Regions from separate parts of the Kitasatospora sp. NPDC088861 genome, predicted to be linked through region 1. Evidence: riboswitches for the same ligand, from Rfam matches in the RefSeq annotation. Region 1 holds a riboswitch; each other region holds the start of a gene.

Region 1 (3,266 bases):
GGTGACGGTGGACTCCAGGCCGTACGGCGCACCGATCGCGACGGTGGCGTCACCGACGTTGACCTTGTCGGAGTCGGCCAGCGGAAGCGGGGCCAGCTTGCTCTTCGGCGGGTTTTCGATCTTGACCACGGCGACGTCGTAGCCCTCGGCGTGGCCCAGCACGGACGCGTTGTAGGACGTGCCGTCGGCGAACTTGACGGTCAGTTTGCCGCCGTTGAGGGTCGGCGCGACCACGTGGTTGTTGGTGAGGATGTGGCCCTCGGTGTCGAAGACGAAGCCGGTGCCGGTGCCGGACTCGCCGTTGCCCTGCGCCTTGATGGTGACGACGCTGGGCAGCGCCTTCTGCGCGATGCCGGCGATCGAGCCGGGAGCGGGCTCGTTCTTCTGGGTGTTGCTGGCCTGGACGGTGGTGCTGCGGTGGTCGTCGGCGCTGCTGGTGCTGTCGTTGCGGTCCGCGACGGTCACGCCGAGCGCACCGCCGGCCACGCCGGCGACCAGCGCGACGGCGGCGATCAGGGCGACCAGGCCGCCGCGCTTCTTGCGCGGGCCGCCGGGGCCGCCGGGGTAGTCGGCCGGGTAGCCGAGCGGTCCGGCCGGGCCACCCGGGTAGCCCGCGCCGCCGCCGGCGTCGTGGGAGGCACCCCAGCCGCCGAGCGGCTGGCCGGCGCCGAACGGGTGGTGGCCGGGCGCGGGGTGCGCGGCGGGCGCGCCGGGGGCGGCCGGGGTGCCGTACGGGTCGTGCGGGCCGGCGGCGGGGACGCCGTGGGCCGGGGTGGCGTACGGGTTGGCACCCGGCGGCAGGGCCGGGCTCTCGGCGACGGGTGCGGCGGGTGCCGCCGGCGCGGCCGGGACCGGCGGGGCGGGCGGCAGGACCGGCGGCGGCGCGTCGATGTAGCCGGTGGCGGCGTCGACCGGGGCGGCCGGTGCGTCGACGACCGGCGCGGCCGGGGTCTGCGGGGGCGCCTCCGGCGCGGGGACCTTGGTGAAGGCCACGGTGGGCTGGTACCCGCCCTCGGCCGGAACACCATCGGCCGCAACGCCCTCCGTCGGCGCGGCCTCAGCCGGTGCGGCCTCGGCGGCCGGAGCGGCCCCGGGCTCGGGGACCCGGCCGAAGGCCAGTGTCGGCTGGTGCCCGCCCGAGGCGTGGCCGTCGGAAGCGGGAACAGCCGCCGCCTGGCCGCCCGAGGGCTGCTCCCCCTGCGGCCCGGTGGGCCCAACCTCGCGCTCGGTGCTCACGAACGACCTCCATAGCTGACAGAACCAAGGACCATAGTTTTTCGTACTGCCGATTCGTTTGCCGTAAGGACCCCTCTGAATAACTCATAAGAATCCTTAGCCGCAGCCGACAGCCGGGCCGCCGACCAGGCTGTCCTACGCCGACGACCGAGCGACGACCGAGCGATGACCGAGCCGACGAGCAAGTCGACGGCCGAACCGAAGACCAGGCCGACGACCGGAGGCTCCCCCACCTCCGCCGGGCGTCCCGCGATGCGGGCCGCACACCCCGTGGCCTTGGCGTTCACCCCCGGGCCGGTTAGCCTGTCGCTCACAACTGACACGCGGGAGCTTGGACCATCCAGGCTGAGAGTGCGCTGGTCGACCGTACGCCACGGGATCGTGGGCGGACCGTCGAGGGGGCGCAGACCGCCGGAACCTGTCCGGGTAATGCCGGCGTAGGGAGTATCGGCCATGTCGCCTGCTTCGCCATCCTCTTCTTCGGACGCGCCCGCGTCCAAGGGTTTCCCCGAACCGTCCCCGACCGCTCACGGCGGTGACAGCGGTCACGCGGGCCCCACCGGCACGGCGACCGCCGTCCTGGAGCGCCCGGAGCGTGCCGAGGCGCCGCTCGTGCTGGACACCGAGCCGCCGCGCACGCTGCGCTTCCGGGACCACTTCGCGCTCTGGATGAACCTGGGCGTCAGCCTGATCGGCTTCTCCACCGCCGCGACCGTGCTCGGCGCCAAGGGCAGCGAGCTGTCGCTGGCCGCCGCGGTGACCGCGATCGTGGCCGGCACCGTGGTCGGCACCGCGATGCTCGGCGTGGCCGCGCTGATCGGAGCCCGTACCGGCGCGCCCGCGATGGCGAACCTGCGCGGGCTGTTCGGCACCCGGCTGTCGTATGTCCCGACGGTGCTGAACATCGTCCAGTGCGTCGGCTGGGGCGTGTTCGAGCTGCTGACGATCGCGGCGGGCGCGCAGACCGTCGCCCACACCGACGGCTACCGCTGGCTGTTCGTGCTCCTGGCGGGCGCGCTGACCACCGCGCTGACCATCTGGCCGCTGGGCTCGATCGCGGTGCTGCGCCGCTTCGTGGCCGGTGCGGTCGCCGTCGCGATGGTGTACTTCACCGTCCAGCTGGGCCGCCAGGGGGTGCCCGACCCGGGCGCCGGCAACTGGCACGGCTTCCTGGGCGCCACCGACGCGATGATCGCGGTGTCGATCTCCTTCGTCCCGCTGGCCGCCGACTACACCCGGCACTCGCGCACCGCACGCTCGGCGTTCTGGGGCAGCTTCTCCGGCTACACGATCGCCCAGGTCTGGTGCTACGTGCTCGGCCTGATGGCCCTGCTGCAGTCCGACGGCGACCCGAACAGGATCTTCGACTCCTTCCTCGGCGTCTGGGCCGGCTGGCTGTTCCTGCTGGTGCTGGTGCTGCGCGAGACGGACCAGTCCTTCGCCAACGTGTACTCGACCGCGATGTCGGTGCAGAACCTGCTGCCGAAGGTGGACCGCCGGGTGCTGACCGGCGGGATCGGCCTGCTGATCACCGTGCTGGCACTGCAGATCGACAAGTTCACCGACACCTACACCAACTTCCTCGGTCTGATCGGCTCGGTCTTCGTGCCGCTGCTGGCGGTGCTGGCGGTGGACTACTTCTTCGGCGCCGGCCGGTACGGCTGGAACCTCTCCGCCGACGCGCCCTCGCGCCGCCTGATGCTGCTGCCCTGGGTGCTGGGCTTCGCGGTCTACCAGTTCATCGCGCCGACCGCGGTGGCCGGCTGGTGGACGGACTTCTGGACCTCCGCCCAGGACGCCCTGCACTTCACCCCGCAGGAGTGGACGTCCGCCTCGCTGTTCGCCTTCCTGGTGCCCGCGCTGGTCACCTGGGCGCTCACCCCGCTGACCCGCAGGACGGCGCCGAGCTGACCGACCGACACCGAAGACGGCCCCGCAGATTGGGGCCGTCTTCGCCTGCGCGTCACTTCCGCCGCCTATCGTGGGGCCCGTGACCAGCACAGACCCGTCCTCGACGGCGGCGCGCACCA
Region 2 (3,266 bases), on a different contig from region 1:
CGCCCGCGTCCAGGATCACCGGGACGCCCGCGTCCTCCACGATCAGCTGGAAGTTGTGCGGGTTGCGGATGCCCAGGCCGGAGCCGATCGGCGAGCCCAGCGGCATGATCGCCGCGCAGCCGACGTCCTCCAGCTTGCGTGCCAGCACCGGGTCGTCGTTGGTGTACGGCAGCACCGTGAAGCCGTCGTCGACCAGGGTCTCGGCGGCGTCCAGCAGCTCGATCGGGTCCGGCAGGAGGGTCCGCTCGTCGGCGATCACCTCCAGCTTCACCCAGTCGGTGCCGAGCGCCTCGCGGGCCAGCCGGGCGGTCAGCACGGCCTCCCCGGCGGTGAAGCAGCCCGCCGTGTTGGGCAGCACCCGGATGCCGTTGCGGGTCAGCACGTCCAGGACGGAGCCCTGGGTGCCGGCGTCGACCCGGCGCATCGCCACGGTGGTCAGCTCGGTGCCGGAGGCCAGCAGCGCCCGTTCCAGGATCTCCAGGCTGGGTGCGCCGCCGGTGCCCATGATCAGCCGGGAGCCGAAGGACTCCCCGGCGATGGTCAGCAGGTCGTCAGCCATGTCAGCCTCCCTGGACGGCGGTGAGGATCTCGATCCGGTCGCCCGCCGACAGTTCCGTGGCCGGCCACGAACTGCGCGGCACCACGGCCTCGTTGAGGGCGGCGGCGACGCCGCTGTGGGCGGCGCTGAGGGTGGCCACCACCTCCGCGAGGGTGGTCGTGGCGGACACCCGGCGGGGCTCGCCGTTGACGGTCAGCCCGATCTCGGCCGGTGTGGTCTGGGGTGGTGTGGTCTGGGGTGGTGCGATCTCGGTCATGCGGAGGCCTTCGTGGTGGAGCGGTCGGGGGAGAACCGGGTGGGCGTGAACGGCTTTGCAAGCTCGGGGAGTTCGCCGGTCGCCAGGTACTCGGCGAGCAGGTCGGCGGTCACCGGGGTGAGCAGCACGCCGTTGCGGTAGTGGCCGGTGGCGGCGACCAGCCCGGGCAGCGCGGTCGGGCCCAGCAGCGGGGCGTTGTCCGGCGAACCGGGACGCAGCCCGGCCGAGGTCTCCAGCAGCGGGAGTTCGGTGATGCCCGGCACCAACTCGTGGGCGTCGCGCAGCAGTTCGTACACCCCGCCGGCGGTGACCGTGGTGTCGTAGCCCTGCTCCTCGGTGGTCGCGCCGATCACCAGCTCGCCGTTCTCCCGGGGCACCAGGTACAGGTGCTGTCCGCGCACCACCGCGCGGACGTTGCGGGACAGGAACGGCCGGTACGCCTCGGGGATCCGCAGCCGCAGGATCTGCCCCTTCACCGGGCGGACGGCCGGCAGCACGCCCTCCGGCAGCCCGGGCAGCCGGTGGCTGTGCGGGCCGGCCGCGAGCACCACCTGGTCGGCCCTCGGTGTCTCGCCGGTGCCGAGCCGGGCGCCGACCGCGCGGCCGTCCTCGACCAGCAGCCCGACGGCCTCGGCCCGGTGGAGCACGACCCCGGCGAGCTCGCAGGCGGCCACCAGGGCGGTCAGCAGCCGGCGGGGATCCACCTGGTGGTCGTCCGCGACGTGCAGGCCGCCGCGCACGCCGGGGGCGAGCATCGGCTCCAGCCTGCGGGCCTCCCGGCCGGTCAGCCAGGCCGAGTCCAGGCCGAGCCGCTGGTGGAAGGCGTGCAGCTCGCGCAGTTCCTCGCGGTCGTCGGAGTCCAGCGCGACGGCGATCGTGCCGCACCGGCGGTACCCGGTGTCCAGGCCGCCGCTCGCCTCGGTGAGCTCGGCGGCGAAGTCCCCGTACCGCTGGTTGGAGGCCATGCCGAGGCGCAGCAGCGGCTCCTCGCCGTACTGCAGCTCGGTGACCGGGGCGAGCATCCCGGCCGCGACCCCGGCCGCCCCGCCGCCGGGGGAGGGGTCGACCACGACGATGTTCCCCAGCCCGCGCTGCGCGGCGCGCCAGGCGACGGCGAGGCCGATGACGCCCCCGCCGATCACCAACACGTCGGCGTGGGTTTCCTCGGGCAAGCGTGACAAGGCTGCTCTTCTCCCTTCGCCGGAATGACCCGGATCAGGTTCGGACGGTCGCGGGCCGTGCCAGCCCGCCTCTCAGCCCGGTACGCCGGGCTCCCGTGATGGTGCCCCCACCATAACGCCGGGGGCGGGCCCGGCCGAAGGCCCGTACGCGGGGTGGACGGGCCGGTGGCCCCGGCAGGGCGCTGAGTACAGTGACGGGCGTGGCAGAGCTGAACGGAACGGATCAGGTGGTCGTCGTCGGGGCCGGGCTGGCCGGGGCGCAGTGCGCCCTGAAGCTGCGGCAGGGCGGCTGGCGGGGGCGGATCACGCTGGTCGGGGAGGAGCCGCACGCGCCGTACGACCGGCCGCCGCTCTCCAAGGACGTGCTGCTCGGCAAGGCCGACGCCACCACCCTGGACATCGACTACCCGCACCTGGGCATCGAACTGCTCACCGGCCGCCGCGCGACCGGCCTCGCCCCCGGAGTGCTGCACACCGACGCCGGCGACCTCCCGTACGACGCCCTGGTGATCGCCACCGGCGCCACCCCGCGCGCCCTGCCCGGCGCCGAGCGCGCGCACCTGCTGCACACCCTGGACGACGCGCTGGCGCTGCGTGCCCTGCTGCGGCCCGGCCTGCGGCTGGTGCTGGTCGGCGCGGGCTGGATCGGCGCCGAGGTGTCCACCGCCGCCCGCGCGGCCGGCTGCGAGGTGACGGTGGTCGAGGCGGGCCCGGCGCCCGTCCCCGGCGCGCTGCCGGCCGAGGTCGGTTCGGCGATGGCCGCCTGGTACGCCGAGGCCGGTGTCGACCTGCGCTGCGGGGTCGGCGTGGCCGCCGTCGAGGAGGGCGCGGTGCTGCTGGCGGACGGCTCGCACCTGCCCGCCGACGAGGTCGTGGTCGGCGTCGGCGCCCGGCCCGCGACGGGCTGGCTGGCCGGTTCCGGCGTCGAGCTGGACGGCACCGGCGCCGTCCTGGTGGACGGGCGGCTGCGCACCGGCCTGCCCGGCGTCTTCGCGGCCGGGGACTGCGTCAGCTACCCGTCCGCCCGCTCCGGCGCCCGGCTGGCCGTCCAGCACTGGGACCACGCGTTGCAGTCCGGCGAGGCCGTGGCGGCCGCCGTCCTCGGCGCGGACGCGCCGCCGTACGACCCGGTGCCGTACTTCTGGTCGGAGCAGTTCGGGCGGATGGTCCAGTACGCCGGGCGGCACGCCGAGGGCGACGAACTGCTGTGGCGCGGCGGCCCGCAGGACGCCTCCTGGACGGCGCTCTGGCTGCGCGACGGGGTGCCGAG
Region 3 (3,266 bases), 250 kb from region 1:
TGCTGATCTTCATCGAGCAGAACTTCGGGCCGCACATGGAGCAGAAGTGGGCCGTCTTGGCGGGTTCGGCGGGGAGGGTCTCGTCGTGGAAGGAGCGGGCGGTCTCCGGGTCGAGGGCCAGGTTGAACTGGTCCTCCCAGCGGAACTCGAAGCGGGCGTCGGAGAGGGCGTCGTCCCAGTCCTGGGCGCCGGGGTGGCCCTTGGCGAGGTCGGCGGCGTGGGCGGCGATCTTGTAGGTGATCACGCCGGTCTTGACGTCGTCGCGGTTGGGCAGGCCCAGGTGCTCCTTGGGCGTGACGTAGCAGAGCATCGCGGTGCCCCACCAGGCGATCATCGCGGCGCCGATGCCCGAGGTGATGTGGTCGTAGCCGGGGGCGACGTCGGTGGTGAGCGGGCCGAGGGTGTAGAACGGCGCCTCGTCACAGATCTCCTTCTGGAGATCCATGTTCTCCTTGATCTTGTGCATCGGGACGTGGCCCGGGCCCTCGATCATCACCTGGACGTCGCGCTCGCGGGCGATCCGGCCGAGTTCGCCGAGGGTCTGCAGTTCGGCGAACTGCGCCTCGTCGTTGGCGTCCGCGATGGAGCCGGGGCGCAGGCCGTCGCCGAGCGAGAAGGTGACGTCGTAGCGCGCGAGGATGTCGCAGAGCTCCTCGAAGTTGGTGTAGAGGAAGTTCTCCTGGTGGTGCGCCAGGCACCAGGCGGCCATGATCGAGCCGCCGCGCGAGACGATGCCGGTCTTGCGGCGGGCGGTCAGCGGGACGTACCGGAGCAGGACGCCGGCGTGGACGGTCATGTAGTCGACGCCCTGCTCGCACTGCTCGACGACGGTGTCCCGGTACACCTCCCAGCTCAGGTCCTCGGCCTTGCCGTCGACCTTCTCCAGGGCCTGGTAGAGCGGCACGGTGCCGATCGGCACGGGGGAGTTGCGCAGGATCCACTCGCGGGTGGTGTGGATGTTGCGGCCGGTGGAGAGGTCCATGACGGTGTCGGCGCCCCAACGGGTGGCCCAGGTCATCTTCTCCACCTCCTCCTCGATCGAGGAGGTGACGGCGGAGTTGCCGATGTTGGCGTTGATCTTCACCAGGAAGTTGGTGCCGATGATCGCCGGCTCCACCTCGGGGTGGTTCACGTTGACCGGGATGACGGCCCGGCCGCGGGCCACCTCGGCCCGCACGTACTCGGGGGCGAGGCCCTCGCGCAGCGCCACGAACTCCATCTCGGGGGTGACCACGCCCCGCTTGGCGTAGGCGAGTTGGGTGACGGCGGCACCGCCGCGGCCGCGCAGCGGGCGACGCGGGCGGCCCGGGAAGACGGCGTCCAGGTTGCGCAGGTTTCCGCCGCGCGGCGAGGTGTGCTTGATCCCGTCGTCCTCGGGGCGCGCCTCGCGGCCGTCGTACTCCTCGACGTCGCCGCGCTGGCGGATCCAGGCGTCGCGCAGGGCGGGCAGGCCGCGCCGCACGTCGGGTTCGTAGGCCTGGTCGGTGTACGGGCCGGAGGTGTCGTACAGCGGGACGGTCCTGCCGTTGGTGAGCTGCACCTCGCGGTACGGGACCCGCAGGTCGGGCCGGGACCCTTCGCGGTAGGCCTTGCGCCAGGCCGGGGTGGGGTAGCCGGTGCCGGCGCTGGTGACGGTGGCGGTGACGGTGGCCGTGGCGGTGGCGGTGGCGGTGGCGGTGGCGGCCTCGGTGCTGCCGGCCTCGGTGCCGCTGTTCCCGGTGCTGCGGGCAGGCTGCGGCTGTGCTTCGAACGTGGTCATCTGACCTCATACTCCCTACGCCGGCATTACCCGGTCAGGTTCCTGCGGTCGACGCAGCCGTCGGTCCGTCCGTCGACGTCCCGGTCAGCGCCCTCTCAGCCCGGTGCTCCGAGCTCCCGCGTCGGCAGGCGGTGTTGCCTGCACATGACGCCCAACACCGTAGCGAGCCGATCGCCGCAGGTCCAGCACGCCTCCGGCCGGCCGGACCCCGCGCCAGGAACGCCGAAGGCCCGGCCCCCTGGACGGGGGCCGGGCCTCGGGCGGTTGCTCAGCCCTTGGCGGCCTTCTTCACCAGGACCACCACGGCGGCGGCGATGCCGGCGACGACCAGCACCTTGATCATGATGCTCAGCAGGGCGCCGACGACACCGAAGACGAATCCCACGATGTTCCAGAGCAGCACCAGGACCAGCACCGGGATGACGATGTTCCGCACCCAGGAGGGCAGCGACTTCCAGAGCTCAGCCATGACCGTTCCTTCTCTCCCCGTGGGGTCGGCTGCCGTCCGGTGCCGCATCCCGCTTGCTTTCGGTACTTCGATCGTACGGGGACACGAGTGCCGGAACGAGGCCCGTCGGCCCGGAGAGAACCCCTAGATCACCCCGACCCGGGGCCCCGGGGAGACCCGGGTGCGGACCTCGGGGACGACCCCCGGCAAGGGCCCCGCACCCCCTGCGACCAGCGGTCAGACCGGCCAGCGCTCGCCGCGCCAGGCGGCGTCCCAGAACATCCACTCGTAGCGCGAGGTGGTCGTGAAGTGCTCGACGACCCGGCGCCGTTCGGCCGGGGAGATCTCCTCGCCGAGGCGGTCGGTGAGCGCCAGCACCCGGCGGACGACGGACTGGAACGCCTCGTCGCCGTAGGTGGCGATCCACTTGGCGTACAGCGGGTCGGGGGAGCCCTGGGCGAGCAGCGCCTCGCCGACCCGGGCGTAGATCCAGTAGCAGGGCAGCACCGCGCCGACGGCCTCGGCGAAGGAGCCGCCGTAGACGGTGGCCAGCAGGTAGCTGGTGTAGGCCCGGGTGGTGGGCAGCACCGGTTCGGCGGCGGCCTGCTCGGCGCTGCCGCCGAAGGCGGTCAGGAACTCGGCGTGCATGCCCTGTTCCGCGGCCAGCGCGCCGACCGCGTCGTCGGCGAAGGCCCGCACGTCCTCCTCGCCGGGCGCCTTGGCGGCGCAGACGGCGAGCGCGCGGGCGTAGTCGCGCAGGTAGTGCGAGTCCTGGACGACGAAGTGGCGGAAGGCCGCACGCGGCAGGGTGCCGTCGGTGAGGCCACCGATGAAGGGGTGGGCGAGGATCTCGGCGTACACCGGCTCGATGGCCGCCCAGAGTTCTTCCGTCAGGCTCTTGCTCATGCCCAGGACCCTAGACGGTCGGTCCGCGGGCGGTCAGCCCTCGGGCGGGGAGAACACCACCAGGACCCGCAGCTCCTCGGTGACGTGGTGGAAGCGGTGCGGGGTGCCGGCCGGGACGTAGACGACGGTGCCGCGCCCGACCGTGGCGGTCTC

What was found. A riboswitch is a leader RNA that binds a small molecule or an ion and turns the genes downstream of it on or off. The one in region 1 is predicted to bind thiamine pyrophosphate.
Region 2: another riboswitch for thiamine pyrophosphate. It lies ahead of thiO (glycine oxidase ThiO); the one in region 1 lies ahead of ACIP37_RS01925 (cytosine permease).
Region 3: another riboswitch for thiamine pyrophosphate. It lies ahead of thiC (phosphomethylpyrimidine synthase ThiC); the one in region 1 lies ahead of ACIP37_RS01925 (cytosine permease).

What each region holds. Positions count from the first base shown of each region.
Region 1 is NZ_JBIVJF010000001.1:442,764-446,029, forward strand. Features, by position in the region: gene ACIP37_RS01920 (S1C family serine protease) at 1-1,236, opposite strand, end outside; TPP riboswitch at 1,550-1,697, shown strand; gene ACIP37_RS01925 (cytosine permease) at 1,690-3,147, shown strand; gene ACIP37_RS01930 (glycerophosphodiester phosphodiesterase family protein) at 3,227-3,266, shown strand, end outside.
Region 2 is NZ_JBIVJF010000003.1:483,652-486,917, forward strand. Features, by position in the region: gene ACIP37_RS08915 (thiazole synthase) at 1-559, opposite strand, end outside; gene thiS (sulfur carrier protein ThiS) at 561-815, opposite strand; gene thiO (glycine oxidase ThiO) at 812-1,987, opposite strand; TPP riboswitch at 1,991-2,103, opposite strand; gene ACIP37_RS08930 (FAD-dependent oxidoreductase) at 2,188-3,266, shown strand, end outside.
Region 3 is NZ_JBIVJF010000001.1:689,866-693,131, reverse strand. Features, by position in the region: gene thiC (phosphomethylpyrimidine synthase ThiC) at 1-1,759, opposite strand, end outside; TPP riboswitch at 1,755-1,889, opposite strand; gene ACIP37_RS02990 (DUF5326 family protein) at 2,028-2,228, opposite strand; gene tenA (thiaminase II) at 2,445-3,113, opposite strand; gene ACIP37_RS02980 (cupin domain-containing protein) at 3,147-3,266, opposite strand, start outside.